Regions from separate parts of the Faecalibacterium sp. AF27-11BH genome, predicted to be linked through region 1. Evidence: predicted binding sites of a transcription regulator. Region 1 holds the regulator's gene; the other holds the start of a gene.
What was found. Region 1 encodes Rex, which represses fermentation and respiration genes when NADH is low (regulators of the CRP and FNR family bind a similar motif). Its sites were predicted from a motif close to ATTGTTAANNNNTTAACAAT; they were not measured.
Positions count from the first base shown of each region.

Region 2: the regulator Rex is predicted to act here: its motif matches at 1,569-1,588, upstream of gap (type I glyceraldehyde-3-phosphate dehydrogenase).

Region 1 covers NZ_QVGS01000002.1:252,090-260,910, forward strand. The annotation lists gene DWY76_RS03800 (AraC family transcriptional regulator) at 1-11, shown strand, start outside; gene DWY76_RS03805 (carbohydrate ABC transporter permease) at 96-953, opposite strand; gene DWY76_RS03810 (sugar ABC transporter permease) at 964-1,893, opposite strand; gene DWY76_RS03815 (ABC transporter substrate-binding protein) at 2,098-3,489, opposite strand; gene DWY76_RS14165 (hypothetical protein) at 3,870-4,097, opposite strand; gene DWY76_RS03820 (thymidine kinase) at 4,090-4,707, opposite strand; gene DWY76_RS03825 (redox-sensing transcriptional repressor Rex) at 4,959-5,600, opposite strand; gene DWY76_RS03830 (ATP-dependent Clp protease proteolytic subunit) at 5,862-6,542, shown strand; gene DWY76_RS03835 (DNA translocase FtsK) at 6,645-8,821, shown strand, end outside.
Region 2 covers NZ_QVGS01000003.1:93,373-102,193, reverse strand. The annotation lists gene gap (type I glyceraldehyde-3-phosphate dehydrogenase) at 450-1,481, opposite strand; gene DWY76_RS04585 (hypothetical protein) at 1,680-2,465, opposite strand; gene DWY76_RS04580 (citrate synthase) at 2,465-3,835, opposite strand; gene spoIID (stage II sporulation protein D) at 4,082-5,086, shown strand; gene DWY76_RS04570 (alpha-hydroxy-acid oxidizing protein) at 5,140-6,159, opposite strand; gene DWY76_RS13940 (hypothetical protein) at 6,156-6,341, opposite strand; tRNA gene DWY76_RS04565 (tRNA-Ser) at 6,408-6,499, shown strand; tRNA gene DWY76_RS04560 (tRNA-Ser) at 6,630-6,721, shown strand; gene DWY76_RS04555 (hypothetical protein) at 6,839-7,714, shown strand; gene DWY76_RS04550 (4Fe-4S dicluster domain-containing protein) at 7,778-8,506, opposite strand; gene DWY76_RS04545 (Crp/Fnr family transcriptional regulator) at 8,593-8,821, shown strand, end outside.

The DNA of each region.
Region 1 (8,821 bases):
ATAAGAAATAAGAAACACCCCCTGCGCCATCTACGGGAACGGCACAGGGGGTGTTTGTTTGTATCAGATGATCTTATGCTGTGCGGGGAAAGGGCTTAGCCCTTGACGGCACCGGCAGAGATACCTTCAACGAACTGGTCCTGTGCACAGAAGAAGACGATCAGCTGCGGCAGGATGGAGATGAGGGACAGAGCAAGGATCTTGTTCCATGCGAAACCGGTATCACCGTCCATGGACAGCTTGACGAACAGGGACATCGGGTACTTACCGGGAGTGCTGACGTAAAGCAGCGGACCCATGAAGTCGTTGCAGCTCCACATGAACTGGAACAGTGCGCAGGACACCAGAGCGGGGCCAAGCATGGGCACGATGACCTTGTACAGGGTCTGGAAGGAAGAGCAGCCGTCGATGGCAGCGGCTTCGTCCAGATCACGGGGGACATTGCGCATGAACTGCACCAGCTGGTAGACGAAGTAGGTCTCGGTCGCAAATGCGCAGTGCACCCAGATAGCCAGATAGAAGGGGCTGTCCAGCCAGCCGAACTTGTTGTACAGCAGGTACTGCGGCACATTCAGAACGACCTGCGGCAGGAACAGGGTGGCCAGCATGATGTTGAACATCAGCTTACGGCCGGGGAAATCGAAGCGGCCAAAGCCGTAGGCAGCCACACAGGCGGAGACCACCGTGCAGATCACCTTGGGGATGACGTAGCTGTAGGTGTTCAGCATGGCCTGCAGGATGTTGATGGAACCGCCAAAGTTGTTCAGTGCGCCGCGGTAGCCATCCAGAGTGGGGTGCTTGATCCACAGGCTGATGCCTGCAAAGATCTCGCTGTTGTCCTTAAAGGTAGCGCTGATCATCCACAGCAGGGGATAGATCATGATGACGCCGACCAGGATCAGGACGAAATACTTGAAGAAGGTCGCGATTTTGTTCGATGCTTTCATTCCCATACTGGTCACCTTACCTTTCGTCAGAGTAGTAGACCCACTTCTTCTGGCTGGTGAATGCAATGATCGTCAGGATGCAGACGATGATGAACATGATCCATGCCAGAGCGGATGCCATACCCATGTCATAAGACTTGAATGCGTAGTTGTAGACCAGCAGAGAGATCAGCGTGGTGGAACCACGGGGGCCGCCATTGGTGATGATGTACGGGCCATTGAACTCCTGGAAAGCCTGGCAAATCTGAGTGACCAGGTTGTAGAAGATGATGGGGGTGATCATCGGAACAGTGATGGAGAAGAACTGACGCCACTTGCCGGCACCATCAATGGTAGCGGCTTCGTACAGGTCTGCAGGCACGCCCTTCAGAGCGGCCAGGAACAGCACCATGGCAGAACCGAACTGCCAGATACGCAGGAAGCAGATGATCCACAGCGCGTAGCTGGGGTCAGACAGCCACTCGGGGCCCTGCACCAGACCAAAGGTGACAGCGCGCAGAACGGTGTTGAGCAGGCCGTCCACACTGAATACAGCCTTCCACAGAACGGCGATCGCAACAGAGCCGCCCAGAATGGAGGGGATGTAGTACACAGTACGGAACAGGTTGACGCATGCGATCTTGAAGTTCAGGATGTATGCGATGAACAGCGCAAAGACCAGCTTCAGAGGCACGGTGATGAAAGCGTACTTGAAGGTGATGAGCAGTGCCTTGGTGATCTTGGTGGTGGTAAAGGCCGTGATGTAGTTGGCCAGACCAACGAACTGGGTGCCGCTCTTGAAGAAGTTCATATCGGTGAAGCTGTAGTACAGCGACTGACCGAAGGGAACTGCCTTAAAGACGACGAAGCCGATGATCCAGGGGATCAGATAAAACAGACCCTGATATTTGTCCAGCCATTTCTGGAACGGGGTGCGCCCGATGGCGGGAGCATTGCTTTCTTTCATCTGGGAAATCCTCCTTTTTAAGGAATTTCGGAGCATGAGACGGACGAAGGGGTAACAGACTGGATACAGCTTTGTCAAGATTTTGTAATATATCTCTGACAAAAAAGGGGCATCTGCCGGTCGGGCGGCAGGTGCCCCTCAGGTTCAGTCAAAGGGTGCCCTTTTCTGTGCGTGACCGCACACGGCGGCACTCAAAAATGGAACTTAGCCGATGGTGTAGCCAACAGACTCCATGCCGTCCAGCAGGGTGTCAACAACGTCTGCGCCGGCAACGCCGTCGTAGTCAACGGTATCGAACACTTCCTGATAGATGCCGGTGCCGGAAGCCTTCAGGTCGTTGTTCTCGAACAGGGGATCCAGCTTGTTGGTGGTGAAGGCCATGACCTTGGCGTTTGCCTCAGCAACCAGATCCTTGACAGCGCCGGCAGCCTGAGCAGCAGCCAGACCAGCCTTGGAAGCGGGGATGCCGCACTCGGAACCCATGATGGAAGCGCCCTTCTCCTCGTTCAGCAGGAAGTTGATCAGGGTAGCAGCCTCGGCAACGCACTTGCTGGTCTTGGTGATGGCCAGACCCATGGAGACCTTGGAGAAGCCGCCGTTGTTGTCGCCGAACTTGATCTCTTCGCCAACGGTGAAGCCGTCCTTGTTGGCATCATCCAGAGCGGAGGAGTACTTGGAAGCAGCGGAATCCCACTCGAAGATGCCTGCGATCTTACCGGTGATCCACTCGTTGGACTGGTGGGTAGCGGTATCAGAGTTTGCGGAGTAGTAGGTCTTCAGGTTCATCATGACGTGGCCATCCACCAGGCTCTTGATGAAGTCGATGCCCTCAGCGATCTCGTCCTCGGTGTAGTTCAGGGTAGAGGTGACGGGGTCAGCCCAGTCCTTGCCGTACTTGGACTCGAGGTAGAAGACCATCAGTATCATACGGTCGTATGCGCCCAGATGCATGGGGTAGTAATCGTCGCCCAGCTTCTCCTTGAATGCCTTGCCGGCAGCCATCAGATCATCCAGAGACTTGGGAACTTCGGTGATGCCAGCCTTGTTGAAGGTGGTCATGTTCCAGAAGAAGATACGGCCGGTCATGGAAACGGGCACGCACTGCTGGCTGTTTGCAACGTAGCAGGCGTCCATGGCAGCGTCATCCCACTGGGTCAGATCCAGGAACTTGGAAACAGTGTTCAGATCCACGAACTTGCTGCCGTCAGCAGAGTAGTTGTACAGCCAGTTCCAGTTCACCTGGCACACATCCTGTGCGTTGCCAGCGATGAAGGCAGCTGCCATCTTCTCTTCCCAGCCGGACCATGCGGCGAAGGTGGGCTCGATGGTGATGTTGGTGTGCTCAGCCTGGAACTCCTTGATGGCGTTCTGGTAAGCCTCGTGACGGCTGTCGCCGCCCCACCAGCTGATGGTCATGGAAACAGGGCCGTCAGACAGTGCCAGGCTCTCGTCTGCAGAAGCAGCGGGAGCGGAAGAAGCGGTGGAAGCAGCAGAGCTGGATGCAGCAGAGTTGCCGCCGCAGGCAGCCAGAAGGCCGGCAGCGCCCACAGCGCCGGTGACCTTCATAAAATCACGACGAGAAATTGCCTTGCTCATTTTTGTTCTCCTCCTAAATACAGAAAACATCATCTCGAACGGGGGTTCTGCACATACCCCGTTGTATACAATTATGATAACAAAACAACAACCAAAAAGAAAGACGCAAATTGCAGATATCTAAACAAAAAACGTACAAATATTGCTCTTGTTTTCGCGCAAGAATTGACGCCTTCGCTGAAATGAATAAACTTGGCTCGAAAAACTGTGCAACATGTATACTTCGCTATTTTGCATAGAAAACTGGGATGCATCATAGGAGGAACGTCGAATTTTGCAATAATTTTGTAAACATTCCGTTTCAGAACGTGGAAACGTTGCATACATTGTGGACGAACAACAGCTTAAAAAGCCCGGATGGGAGTCTTTGAACTGATATATCAATAGCGCAAAAAATGTGCACTCTGATATATCAATTGTTTGCGGCGGGCATCCGGCACCGGTCTTCGGGCATGGAAATCGGTGCTTTTTCGCCCTTTGGGGGGGTGAAGAAGCACCGACAGCGACATATTTTGCGCTGTTGTGTGGACTGCGCCTGTGGGCCGGGAATAAAAAAGAAAGGCTGCCGTGTCGTTGAACACAGCAGCCTTGTATACAAGTTTATTCAACCCGCGAAGCAGCTTTTTCGGCGTAGAACGCGCGCTTTGCCTTGAAATAGCACTGGGGGCACATGCTCACGTACTGCACATCGTTTTCCAGATCGATGGCCACCTGCTCGCCCTCAAAGACGAATCTGCCGTTCACCCTGCGGCAGTTGCAGATGGCCTTGCGGCCGCAGGTGCAGATGGTCTTCATCTCCTCGATGGTGTGGGCCAGCTCCAGCAGGCGGGTAGAGCCGGGAAAGCCCTTAAGCGAAAAATCTGCCCGCAGGCCGTAGCAGATCACCGGAATGTTCAAATCCACCGTTACCATGAACAGCTGTTCTGCCTGCTGCGCAGTGAAAAACTGGCTCTCGTCGCACAGCACGCAGGCCAGCGGCGCACCGTCAGCGTTGGCCGTGCGCACGGCCTCGAACACGTCCGTCTCCGGCGGGATCAGCAGATCAGCCTTGCGGCGCACGCCCAGACGGCTCACCAGCTCACCGCCGCCCTTGGTGTCCACCTGTGGCTTGAGGATCAGCACCCGCATCCCCTGTTCTTCGTAGTTGTGGGCTACCTGCATCAGGGCGGTGCTCTTGCCGCTGTTCATCGCGCCGTAACGGAAATACAGTTTTGCCATTTGAAAAACTCTCCTTACAGAACGAACCCTCTCAGCCAAAGCCTGACGGCTTTGCCAGCTCCCCCGATGGGGGAGCTTTTCTGTATCTTCCGGGCAGGCTGTCCCTGCGCCGGAGAAGCAGAAACTTTCCCGTCCCCACTCACAAAGCTCCCCTTTCGGGGGAGCTGTCGAGCGTATGCGAGACTGAGAGGGTTCAGCGGCATCTCAGGCTTTAACTGAGAGGGTTCTCTTATTACTTATAATAGGTACGTTCAGTCCTGATTGCGCAGGCGGTAGCCAAGGCTCATCAGGCTGTCGCCCAGATGGACGTTCTCCACCACCACATCGGGATACGGCACAGAGAGGTCATAGTGGGAGAAGTTCCAGAAGCCCTCGATGCCCAGATCCACCAGACGGCCGCTGACCTGTTCCGCACCGTCGCGGGGCACACAGAGCACTGCGACCTTGGGGTGATGCTCGGCACAGAAAGACTCCAGCTCGTCGATATGGCGGATCTGGATGCCGCTGATCTCCTTGCCCACCTCGCTCTGTGCCACATCAAAGGCGGCGATCAGGCGGTAGCCGTTGGTATCGGTGGTGATAAAGCGGCTCACTGCCTTGCCCAGACGGCCGCAGCCGATCAGGATGGTGGGCAGGCGGTCACCGTTGCCGAACAGCAGGCCTTCCAGAATGGAGAGCAGGTTTTCCACCGAGTAGCCAATGCCCTGCCGGCCATTCACATCGCCGATGCAGTTGAAGTCCTGCCGTACCTGCGAAGCGGTGGTGCCCATCTGAGCAGCCAGCTCGCGGGAAGAAATGCTGTTGATGCCGTCCGCCTGCAGAGAGCACAGATAGCGGTAATATTTGGGAAGACGCTTGATAACGGGAAGCGAAGCCCTTGCAGGAGTGTTCATAGAATACTTTCTCCTTTCGCTCTATCGCAGTACTTGCCGCAGCTGCCTGCTTTACAGATGCGGCACAAAGAAACCCCGATCCGTTTACGGGTTCATATTGCAGATATTACAGTCAATTATTTAAAGTATACTGCACCGATGGAGAATGTCAAATCATTCTCAAAAAATTTTTATGAAATGTTACCGCTTTTTTGCTGCAGCGGGTCTGCATAGCCCGGCACAGGCTGGGGAATGCTGACAAAAAACGCAGGAGGAAAGCACATGAATGATGAAACGCAGCAGACCGACGCGCGTCGGCTGGAAAAGGAAGAGATCGAGGATCTGGGCACGGTCACGCTGGCCCGCGGGGAGCATGTCATCCACTGCCTGACCGTCATCGGCCAGATCGAAGGCCATTCGGAAGCGCCGCAGGGCCAGAAGACCACGAAGTATGAGCATGTCATCCCGCAGCTGGTGGCCGCGCAGGAAGACCCCCGCATCGAGGGCCTGCTGGTGCTGCTGAACACGGTAGGCGGGGATGTGGAAGCGGGCCTTGCGCTGGCGGAGCTGATCGCCAGCGTATCCAAGCCCAGTGCAACGCTTGTGCTGGGCGGCGGGCACTCCATCGGCATCCCGCTTGCCGTCAGCGCCCGGCGCAGCTTCATCGTGCCCACAGCCACCATGACCGTGCACCCGGTGCGGCATTCCGGCGTCATTCTGGGGGTGCCGCAGACCATGCGCAGCTTTGAGCAGATGCAGCAGCGCATCACCGGCTTCGTAGCGGCCCACAGCGGCATGACCGAAAAACGCTACACCGACCTGATGCTCCACACCGGCGAGCTGGTGATGGACATGGGCACCGTGCTGGATGGACGCCGGGCCGTGAAGGAAAAGCTCATTGACGAGCTGGGCGGACTTTCGGATGCGCTGGCGTGGCTGTATAAAGAGATTGAACGCAAATGAAGGCCGATTTTGTACAACAATAGGTTTGCCATTTTCTTCCCTGCGTGGTACAATAATAAAATCAAATAGTGTGTCTACTACAAACGCGGGGAACAAAGAAACATGGCAACAAAAAAACGTAAAACGACAACACGGCGCGCAGCATCGCGCAAAAAACGCGCAGAACAGCGGCTCCCGGCAGGGCTTGGCACCCTGTTTGCAGGCCTTTTGCTGGTGGTGCTGGCCTTTGTGGAGGGAGATTCGGCATGGAAGGCCCTGCACGATGTGCTGTTCGGACTTTTTGGCTGTGGCAGCTTTGTGCTGGGCGCGGCAGTGTGCTGCCTTGCTGTGCAGTATACCCGGGGCGAAGACCTTCTGCCCAAGATCTTCAAGCTGGTTCTGGGGCTGGTGTTTGCCTGCGGCACGGTGATTGTTTTTTCCGATATCCAGCCGCAGGGCATGTCGGCATTCCAGATGACAGCTGCCTGCTATGCAAACGGCGTGAATGCATGGATCGGCGGCGGTGCGCTGGGCGCACTGCTGGGCGGCAGCCTGCTGCTGCTGTGCGGACGGCCTGCGGCAACCCTTATCATGATCGTGCTGGCACTGTGTGTCAGCCTGTACATTTTTGATCTGACCCCGGCAGAGGTGTGGCAATGGCTGTGCGCTGCGTTTGGCGGCGTGCACGCAAAGGGTGCGGCCATGGCGCAGCAGAGCGCAGCCCGCCGCGCTGAACGTGCCGCTGCCCGCGCGGCAGAAGCCGAGGCCGAGGAAGACTACGACGAAGCAGAAGATGAATACCGGGATGAGGAAGATGCCGAAGAGGAGATGGAAACTCCGGCTTTCCGCATCGGTATGCCGGACTGGCTGAACGGCATCCGCCACTGGGGCCACAAGGTGACCGAAGAGATGGAGGCGGAGGAGCCGGAGGCCGCCCCGCAGCCGGAGCCGCCCGCAGATACTTCCGGCCAGCCGCTTGCCCAACCGGAGCCTGCCGCCCCGGCCATCACGCCGGTGCAGGTGCGGGTATCCCGGCCCCGGGCTTCCTTTGACGTAGACCTTGGCCCCGACCACACTGAGGTGAAGGAGGGCGGCAGCGAACCCATCGAGCCGCTCATCGTGGGCCCGGGCGGCACCTTTGGGCAGAACCCGCTGCGCCCGGCCCCCAGACCTGCCCCGCAGCCCATCGTACAGGACGCGGTGGAGACCGATGCATCCGATTTCTTTGCAAAGGCTGCACAGCCGGTGCAGCCTGCGGCAGCGGAAAGCTTTGATACTCCGGTCATGACCCCGGCAATGCCGACGGCCCAGCCGGAAAGCCCGGCAGCGGCAGTCACGCCGGAGATGCCCGCCGTGCCCATCCAGCCCGCAGTCCCGGCGGCACCCGCCCGGGTGAGCGCCGAAAACGCCGTTGCCATGCGCGGCACACCCGACGAGGACGGCTGGATCAGCATTACCAGCGAACCGGTGGAGGAAAAGGATATCAGCACGCTGGTGGCAGCGGCAATGGAAAAGCCTGCCGCTTCCGAGCAGGCCGCGGCAGCGGCCCCTGTGGACGAGACCGAACCGGTGGATACTTATCAGTACCAGTATCCGCCCATTGAGCTGTTTGAAAAATCGCAGGACGAGACCGACCCCGGCGCGCAGGAAGAGCTGAAAGCCAACGCCCAGAAGCTGGTGGATACGCTGGAAAGCTTTGGCGTGCGCACCCGTGTGCTGGATATCTCCCGGGGCCCCTCCGTCACCCGGTACGAGGTGCAGCCCATGGCGGGTGTCAAGATCAGCCGCATCACCTCGCTGGCAGACGATATCGCCCTGAACCTTGCGGTGGCGGACGTGCGCATGGAAGCGCCCATCCCCGGCAAGCCTGCCGTGGGCATTGAGGTGCCCAACCACAAAAAGACCCCGGTGTATATCCGCAGCGTGTTCGAGAGTCAGAGCTTTTTGCGCATGACCTCACCTCTGGGCATTGCGCTTGGTAAGGACATTGCCGGTGTGGCACAGGTGGCAGACCTGTGCAAGATGCCCCATCTGCTCATTGCAGGCAGCACCGGCAGCGGTAAATCCGTGTGCGTGAACAGCATCATCATGAGCCTACTGTTCCGCTCCAGCCCGGAGGACGTGAAGCTGCTGCTGATCGACCCCAAGGTGGTGGAGCTGGCCGAGTACAACGGCATTCCCCACCTGCTGATGCCGGTGGTCACCGAGCCGAAAAAGGCCGCAGGTGCCCTTGGCAGCGCGGTGCAGGAGATGGAGCGCCGCTATCATCTGTTTGCAGAGAACAATGTGCGCGACATCAA
Region 2 (8,821 bases), on a different contig from region 1:
AACTCCGGCCCGGTTTCCTTTACATCAGAAAAAGCCCGGACGCATCTACGCCCAGGTTTTTGACTGATTTACGCCGCAATTCATTGACATTTTATTTCCAGAATCATCAATATCAATTTCGTAAATGTATTTATTGACACTAAAAATATTTTACCATTTTTTCCTCTGGGGTACAATACTTTGCAGCTGTATCATTGCCTGCATCATGGCTAAGATTTCCGTACTTTATTCCGTCTTTTTGTTGCAACATATTCATTTTAGAAAGGAACTCGTTCCATTGCTTTTTTGCAGCAAAAAAACACCCTTCCTCTCACGGAAACCCGCAAAAGGAAGGGTGTTGAACTCGTTATCCTGTTGTCGTACCAATCACAGCATGTTCGTACCAGCAAAGCCGGTACCAGCCGTCATTCAGCACGGCACCTCAAGCACTTTTGAGCGTAGAGCTGTGATTAGCAGTTCTCAGCGAAGTACTTAATGGTACGGACCATCTGAGAGGTGTAGGAGTTCTCGTTGTCGTACCAAGACACGACCTGAACCTGATAAGTGTCGTCGTCGATCTTAGCGACCATGGTCTGGGTAGCATCGAACAGAGAGCCGTAACGCATGCCGATGACATCGGAAGAAACGATCTGATCCTCGTTGTAGCCGAAGGACTCAGAAGTAGCAGCCTTCATAGCAGCATTGATGGACTCCTTGGTGACGTCCTTGCCCTTGACGACAGCAACCAGAATGGTGGTAGAGCCGGTGGGAACAGGCACACGCTGAGCAGAACCGATCAGCTTGCCGTTCAGCTCGGGGATGACCAGGCCGATAGCCTTAGCAGCGCCGGTGGTGTTGGGAACGATGTTCTGTGCGCCAGCACGAGCACGGCGCAGATCGCCCTTGCGCTGAGGACCATCCAGGATCATCTGGTCGCCGGTGTAAGCATGAACAGTGGTCATGATACCGGAGACGATGGGGTAGGTCTTGTTCAGGGTGTTAGCCATGGGAGCCAGGCAGTTGGTGGTGCAGGAAGCAGCAGAAATGACCTGATCCTCAGCGGTCAGGGTCTTCTCGTTGACGGAGAAGACAATGGTCTTCAGATCGTTGCCTGCGGGAGCAGAGATAACGACCTTCTTTGCGCCAGCCTGAATGTGAGCCATGCTCTTCTCCTTGCTGGTGTAGAAGCCGGTGCACTCCAGAACGACATCAACGTTCAGTTCGCCCCAGGGAGCGTCCTTTGCGTCCTTAACAGCGTAGATCTTGATCTCCTTGCCGTCAACAATGATGGAGTCCTCGGTAGCCTCGACGGTGTGCTTGCCCTCGCCGATCTTGCCGCAGAAAGAACCCTGAGCAGTATCGTACTTCAGCAGGTGAGCCAGCATCTTGGGGCTGGTCAGGTCGTTGATTGCGACGACCTCGTAACCCTCAGCATCAAACATCTGACGGAAAGCCAGACGACCAATACGACCGAAACCATTGATAGCAACTCTAACAGCCATGTTAATAGTACCTCCTAATTATTTTACCCATAATCGGATAAATCACGGTATCTTTATTTTAGACCAAAACGCAGAAAGTTTCAAGTGTCTGCCAAAAAATTAACAAGACATTCACTGCATTTTTTGCTTTTGTACGATTTTAATTCCTTTCATTCCCTGCTTTTCGGCAATTGCGCCAACAGAGTGCCAACATTTTTGTCAGCTCTCCCCGTTCAAGCAGGCTGTAACGCACGCTCCGCCAATGCCGCCCACGCAGCAAAGGCCCAGTCCGGCAAAGATCTCCGGCCAGACAGCCGGTGCGGCCCAACTCAGGCCGCTCATCAAAACCAGTACATGGGGCAGCTGCCAGCACAGGCAAAGTGCAAATGCGGCAAGCCCGGCTGCGCACAGTGTTTTGCCATTGCCCGGCTGCGGGACATGCAGCGCCCGGGCCAGCGCTGCCAAAAATACCAGTGCCGCAAGCGCCTGCCACACCGCCGCTGTAGGGGTCACGCGGTGCCAGCTGGAGCTGTTCTCCATAAAGCGCAGCAGCACGTTCCAGTAGAACAGCAGACTGCCCGCCACGGCCAGATACAGCCCGCCAAAGGGCTTTTTCCACTCGTTGTGGCTGAGCCAGCAGCGGCCCATGGTGCTGAGCCACGCGGAGCACAGGCATTCCAGAATGCACCGCACAAAGCCGCCCAGACCGGAAGCTGCGCCCAGCGCGATCTGTGCACCCGCTGCGGCCAGAAAACATACTGCACCGACAAAAGCCAGAATACCGGCCAGCGGCCTGCGGCTACGCACCGCTTCCGAGCGGGAAGGCTGTGTACGGCCCACAAGCACTGCAGCCAGCACCACGATACCCAGTGCCAGATAGCGCCACCACACAGAGCCGACCACGCACAGACCGGTGACGGCATCGGTGCCAAAGGCAAGGTCTGCCGCGCGCAGCACGCCCAGCAGAATGCTCAGGATAAAAACGAACAAAACAGAAGGATTCATCAGCGTTCCTCAATCGGCTTATATTTCTGGCGCACGCCCAGATACTTGTAAGCGGGACGAATGATACGGTTGGCGAATACCACCTCTTCCACGCGGTGTGCACACCAGCCGGGCACACGGGCAATGGCGAACAGCGGGGTGTAGATATCCTCAGAGATGCCAAGCATGTTGTAGATCAGGCCGCTGAACAGGTCCACGTTGGCGCACACCGGCTTGGTACTGCCCTTTTCCTCGGCAAAGATGCCGGGGGCCAGCCGTTCGATGCTGCACAGCATATTATACTCTTCCTCAAAACCTTTGTCGTAGGCCAGATGGCGGGCGCGCTGCTTCAGGACCACCTCACGAGGGTCGCTGATGGTGTACACCGCGTGGCCCATGCCGTAGATCAGGCCGGAGCCATCGCCCGCCTGCTTGCGCAGGATGCGGCGCAGATACTCGCGCACCTCATCGTCGTCCTCGGGGTTTTCCACATGCTTGAGGATATCCTTCAGCTGACGGTTCACCATCAGGTTGGCACCGCCGTGCTTGGGGCCCTTCAGTGCACCGATGGCCGCCGCGATTGCGGAGTAGGTATCGGTTCCGGAGGAGGACAACACACGGGTGGTAAAGGTGGAGCAGTTGCCGCCGCCGTGGTCGGCGTGCACCAGCAGGCACATATCCAGCAGCTTTGCTTCCTCGTGGGTGAACTTCTGGTCCGGACGGTAGGTGCTGAGGATGTGCTCTGCCGTGCTCTGGCCGGGCTTGGGCAGGTGGAAGAACATGCTCTGCTTATCGTAGTAGCGGCGCTTCATCTGGTAAGCGTTCACCATCATGGTGGGCATGCTGGCGATCAGATTGATGCTCTGGCTCAGGATGTTCTCCAGACTCAGATCCTCGGCGTGCTCATCATAAGAGTAAAGGCCCAGCACGCAGCGCTGCAGCTTATTCATGATATTGGGCGAGGGGGCGTTCATGGTGTCCATGAAGCCTTCCGGCAGGGCGCGGTGCTCTGCCAGGATCTCACAGAAATCGTCCAGCTGCTCCCGGTTGGGCAGACTGCCGAACAGCAGCAGCCAGATCACCTCTTCAAACACAAAGCGGTCATTGCGGTAGGCCTCGTCCACGATCTCGTTGATGTTCACACCGCGGTAGATCAGCTTGCCGGGAGTGGGGATCACATGGCCTTCCTGATCCTTTTTATAGCCCACAACGTCGCAGACGTTGGTCAGGCCGGCCAGCACACCGGTGCCATCCGGGTTGCGCAGGCCGCGCTTGACCCCCAGACGCTCGCTCGTCTCCGGATCGATGTAGTTGTTGGCAACATATTCCTCACACAAAGTCCGCATCGTGTTCGGGTCCAGCGTTGCCACCTCCGAATGTGCAAAATTCATAAGGGGAATTCTCCTTTCATCCTATTTATATACTTTCCCGCCCACCCTCAATGATGGGTATAATTCTATATTATCGCTTTTGACGAGTAAATTCAAGCATTAACTGCACCGTTCAGCGCTCAAAAAGTCGGTTTGGTGCTTTTTTGCACTTGCACCACAAAAGGCTTTTTCCCTGTTTCGCATCTTTTTTCAGGGTATATCCGGTATTCTGATTAAAAAAACACCGCTGTCGGAGGGTTTGGGACTATGAAAAAGTTTTTTCTGCCAATCTTTGCGGTCCTGCTGGTGCTGGGCACCATTCTGCCGCTGGCTGCCTACCGGATCACACGCGCCGTGCTCAGCGGGGCAGAGCCCGCATCTTCTGCCTTATCTTCGCCTGCAGCATCTGCGCAGCCGCCAAGTGCCGTGCCTTCTGCGGATGCCGAGACCTTTCTGGTGGAGGATCAGGCCACCGGACAGGTGCTGGAGCTTTCCCGTCAGGAATACGTTCTGGGTGCTGTCGCCGCCGAGATGCCGGTGAGCTGGCCGGACGAAGCGCTCAAGGCACAGGCCGTTGCCGCCCACAGCTATGCGCTCTACTGCCGGGACCACACCACCCTGCAAAGCGGTGCTTGGCTCACTGCCGACCCAGCCCGGCGGCAGGGCTGCCTGACCGAGCCGGTGCTGCGCAGCTACTGGGGCACAGCCTACGAGCAGAATTACGCCCGCCTCTCCGCCCTTGTGGACGAGGTCTTGGATGAGATACTTTATTATGAGAATGCTCCTGCCTGCGCCAGCTACTTTGCCATTTCCAATGGGCAGACCGAGGCCAGCGAAAATGTATGGGGTTCCGCCCTGCCCTACCTCATTTCAGTGGACAGCAGCACCGACCGTTCCGCTGACAACTACGAATACACCGTCACCTTTTCCGCAGAGCAGGTGCAGCAGGCCCTTGCAGGCCTTGGCATTTCTGCCGACCTCGCCGCGCCGGAGGGCTGGTTCGGCCCGGCAGCGCTGACCAGCGCCGGATACACAAAAGCCGTCACGGTCTGTGGGCAGACCGTGACCGGCACGACCCTGCGCCGGGCGCTGGGCCTGCGCAGCACATGCTTTACGGTACAGTACCAGAGCGGGAATTTCAGCTTTACCACCCGGGGTTACGGCCACGGCGTGGGCCTGAGCCAGTGGGGCACAAAGGCCATGGCGGAGCAGGGCAAAAGCTATGCCGATATTCTGGCACACTACTACCCCGGCACACAGCTGCAAGGATGAAAAAGCGGCCCGCACCGCAAAGGCACAGACCGCTTTTCTATTCACTCTTTTTCTTATACCCGCACCATATCCGGGGTGATTTCAGCCAGAGAATGCGCACCGCACATCTGCATGGTGTCGGCCAGCTCACCGGCCAGCTTATCAATGTAGCACTTCACGCCTTCCTCGCCGCCGCCATACACAGCCGTGACGAACGGGCGGCAGATCAGCACGCCGTCTGCACCCAGTGCCAGTGCTTTGAACACATCCACACCGGTGCGGATGCCGCCGTCCACCAGGATCTTCACGCCGGTGCCCTTGAGGGCTGCTGCGATCTCCGGCAGCACCTCGGCAGTGGCCGGGCACTGATCCAGCACGCGGCCGCCATGGTTGGACACCACGATAGCAGCCGCGCCGGCTTCCTTTGCCTTCAGTGCGCCCTTAACGGTCATAACGCCCTTGACGATGAAGGGGCGCTCGGCCAGCTTGACGATCTCGGCAAGCTCTGCCACGCTCTTGCTGCCTGCGGGCGGAGTCATGTTCTTCAGGAAGGGCAGACCGGCTGCGTCCACATCCATGGCCACGGCAAAGCAGCCGCTGGCCTTGGCCTCGGCCATCTTTTCCTTAATGGTATCAATGTTCCAGGGCTTGATGGTGGGCACGCCGCAGCCGTTTGCTGCGCCAATGGCCTTGGTGGCCATCTCCATAACGGTGGGGTTGGTGCCGTCGCCGGTAAAGGCAGCGATGCCGTTCTCTGCACAGGCGCGCACCAGCACATCATTATAGGTCATATCGGTATAGGCTTCCGAGTAGTGCAGGTTCACAGCACCCACCGGGCCTGCAAAGAACGGGTACTTGAAGCTCTTGCCAAACAGCTCAATATGGGTGTCCGGGGTACCGCCCTCGCACAGGGTGTCCATGTTCACGCGGATCTCGGCCCACTTATTATAATTGCGGATGGCCGTATCGCCCACACCCTTGGCACCGGGGCCGGGGATCTGGTTTTTGCAGGCCACGCCGTTGCACACCGGGCAGGCCTTGCAGTATTTGCCAATGCACTCACGGGCATTGGCCAGCACTTCAGGATAAGTCATAAGAAAGCATCCTCCTTTTTTATTCCACTCTGCGGCCGCAAAGATTTCCCGCCGCAGTACTCTCCTGCTTCATCATAGTCCGGTTCAACCGCTTCGTCAAGGGTTTTTGCTGCATCCCTGAATTTTTTGCCGTTTTTTGCCTGCACAGAGATGTCGTTTTGAAAAAAACCCATTTTTTTCAAAAAATCCTTGACAAAAGCGGTTCTTTCAGGTATTATAGTGTGGCGCTACGGCGTACAACCGAATATGGAAAGATGGCTGAGTTGGTCTAAGGCGCACGACTGGAAATCGTGTAACGTGTCAAAAGCGTTCTGGGGTTCGAATCCCCATCTTTCCGCCAGAAATCCGGAACCTTTGGGTCCCGGATTTTTTGTTTTATCTTCTCATTTTTCATTTTTTTAAAAAAAGTGCTTGACAAATGCGCACCTTTCAGGTATTATAGTAGAGCGTTGTGACGCACAACTGAATATGGAAAGATGGCTGAGTTGGTCTAAGGCGCACGACTGGAAATCGTGTAACGTGTCAAAAGCGTTCTGGGGTTCGAATCCCCATCTTTCCGCCAGGAATCCGAAACCTTACGGTTTCGGATTTTTTGTTTTTTTCAGCGCTTCTCTGTTCCGCCTTGACTTTTGTCCGCTGTTCCGCTATGCTGAATAAAACATCTGAGGGAGGATTTTTTATGGCATCTTCCAAACGAAAAAAGCACGGCGCGGGCTATGTGGTCCTGATCGCAGTGCTCATTCTTGTACTGCTTGCAGTCGTGGCCGCTGTAACCGGGTACAGTCTGGTAGCCCGCCGGGTGAAAGCGCTGCAGGCAGGCGCGGCCTTTACCTTTGATTATGAGATCACATCCACAGCCGATTCCCCTGCCCTTTACACCATCCTGCAAAAGACAGGCTCCACCAAGGGCACCGTCAGCGGCCTGTATGCGCCGGACGCACTGCAGCTGAGCATCTCGGCCCCGGATGCCGTTATCCCGGCAGGCCCGCTCACCCGGGTGTATATCAGCAGCAGCGAGACCTTATACGATGTCGGGCAGCTGTACAAAAATATCCGCTCTTCCATCACCGACAGCTACCCGCTGGCAAGCCTTCTGCTGCCGGACTGGAGCCTTGGCAGTTATATCTCGCAGGCCCAGCTGGCAAGCCTGCTGGGTGTGGACACCACAGCCACCAGCCTGCAGGACATGACCGAGTTTGAGCTGCCGCAGAAAAAGCTGCAGCGCGTACAGCCGGAAAACGCAAAGGACGGCTACCTTTATTTTCAGCTGGATACCGGTGATGCCAGCGCCAATGCACCGGTACTTGTTATCGGGCTGGAAAAGAGCAGGTTCTTTGCGGATGCCATCCCGGTGCACATCCTGCTCACCATCCCGGAACACGGGGTCAGCATCCAGCTCACTGGCACCGTGAGTGCCCAGACCGTGGTGCTCACTGCGCCCACATCCCGCATGAAGGACGAAGACATCCAGACGCTGGTGCAGATCCGCGATACCATCCAGAGCGTGCTGCAGTTCGTGCAGACCGCTGCCAACAGCGTACAGAACGCGGGCTGATCTTTCCGCAAACATCAAAAGCCAGAAACGGCAGCAGTCGTTTCTGGCTTTTGTTCTGTCATTTTACCGGTCGAGGATGCGGCCATCGGTGGAGAAGGTGACTACATTCCACGGGATGAACTTGCCGCTGTTCTTCAGAGCAGTGATGGCAGCGTGCTCCAGCCCGCCGCAGCAGGGCACCTCCATGCGCAGCACGGTCACGCTCTTGATATCATTGCTGCGGATGATCTCGGTCAGCTTTTCGCTGTAATCCACAGCATCCAGCTTCGGGCAGCCGATGATGGTCACATGGCCCCTCATGAACTCCTCGTGGATATTGGCGTAGGCATAGGCGGTGCAGTCGGCGGCGATCAGCAGCTTGGCACCGTCAAAGTAGGGCGCGTTCACCGGCACCAGCTTGATCTGGCAAGGCCACTGTGCCAGCTGGGACTGCATGGGCACTGCGGCTGCGGCAGGTGCGGTCTGCTCACGGTGGAACTGTCTCATCATGCTGCCCGGGCAGCCATGGAACGCCGGTGCGGCGGGCTGTGCCTGCTGCTGGGCGGCAGCGGCCTTTTTCTGCTTGTTTTCCAGCACAGCCTGCTCGTCATAAGCGGCGGCTTCGCGCTCGGTAAAGGTGATGGCACCGGTGGGGCATCCGGGCAGGCAGTCGCCAAAGCCGTCGCAGTAGTCGTCCCGCATCAGCTTGGCCTTGCCGTTCACAAGGCCGATGGCACCCTCGTGGCAGGCGGTGACGCAGGCACCGCAGCCGTTGCATTTTTCTTCGTCTATATGAATGATTTTGCGGATCATGGAAAAATCCTCCTTGCTTTGATGTTCTGAGTATACTATAATCAGACCGTGCTTTCGGTTGTTATAACCACAGAAAGAGGATTTTTATGAAAAAGATCGCGTCGCCCCTGTTTCAGGATCTTTCAGAAGCCGAGCTGGATACCCTTGCCGCTGCCGGGCACCTGCGCACCCGGCAGTTTGCAAAGCACGAGGTCATCTTCCACGCCGGAAGCTGTGTGCGGGAGATCGGCATTGTGCTGCGTGGTTCCGTGCACATTGAAAATCTGGATCTCTGGGGCACCAAAAGCATCCTGAGCAGCGTAGGTGCCGGGCAGG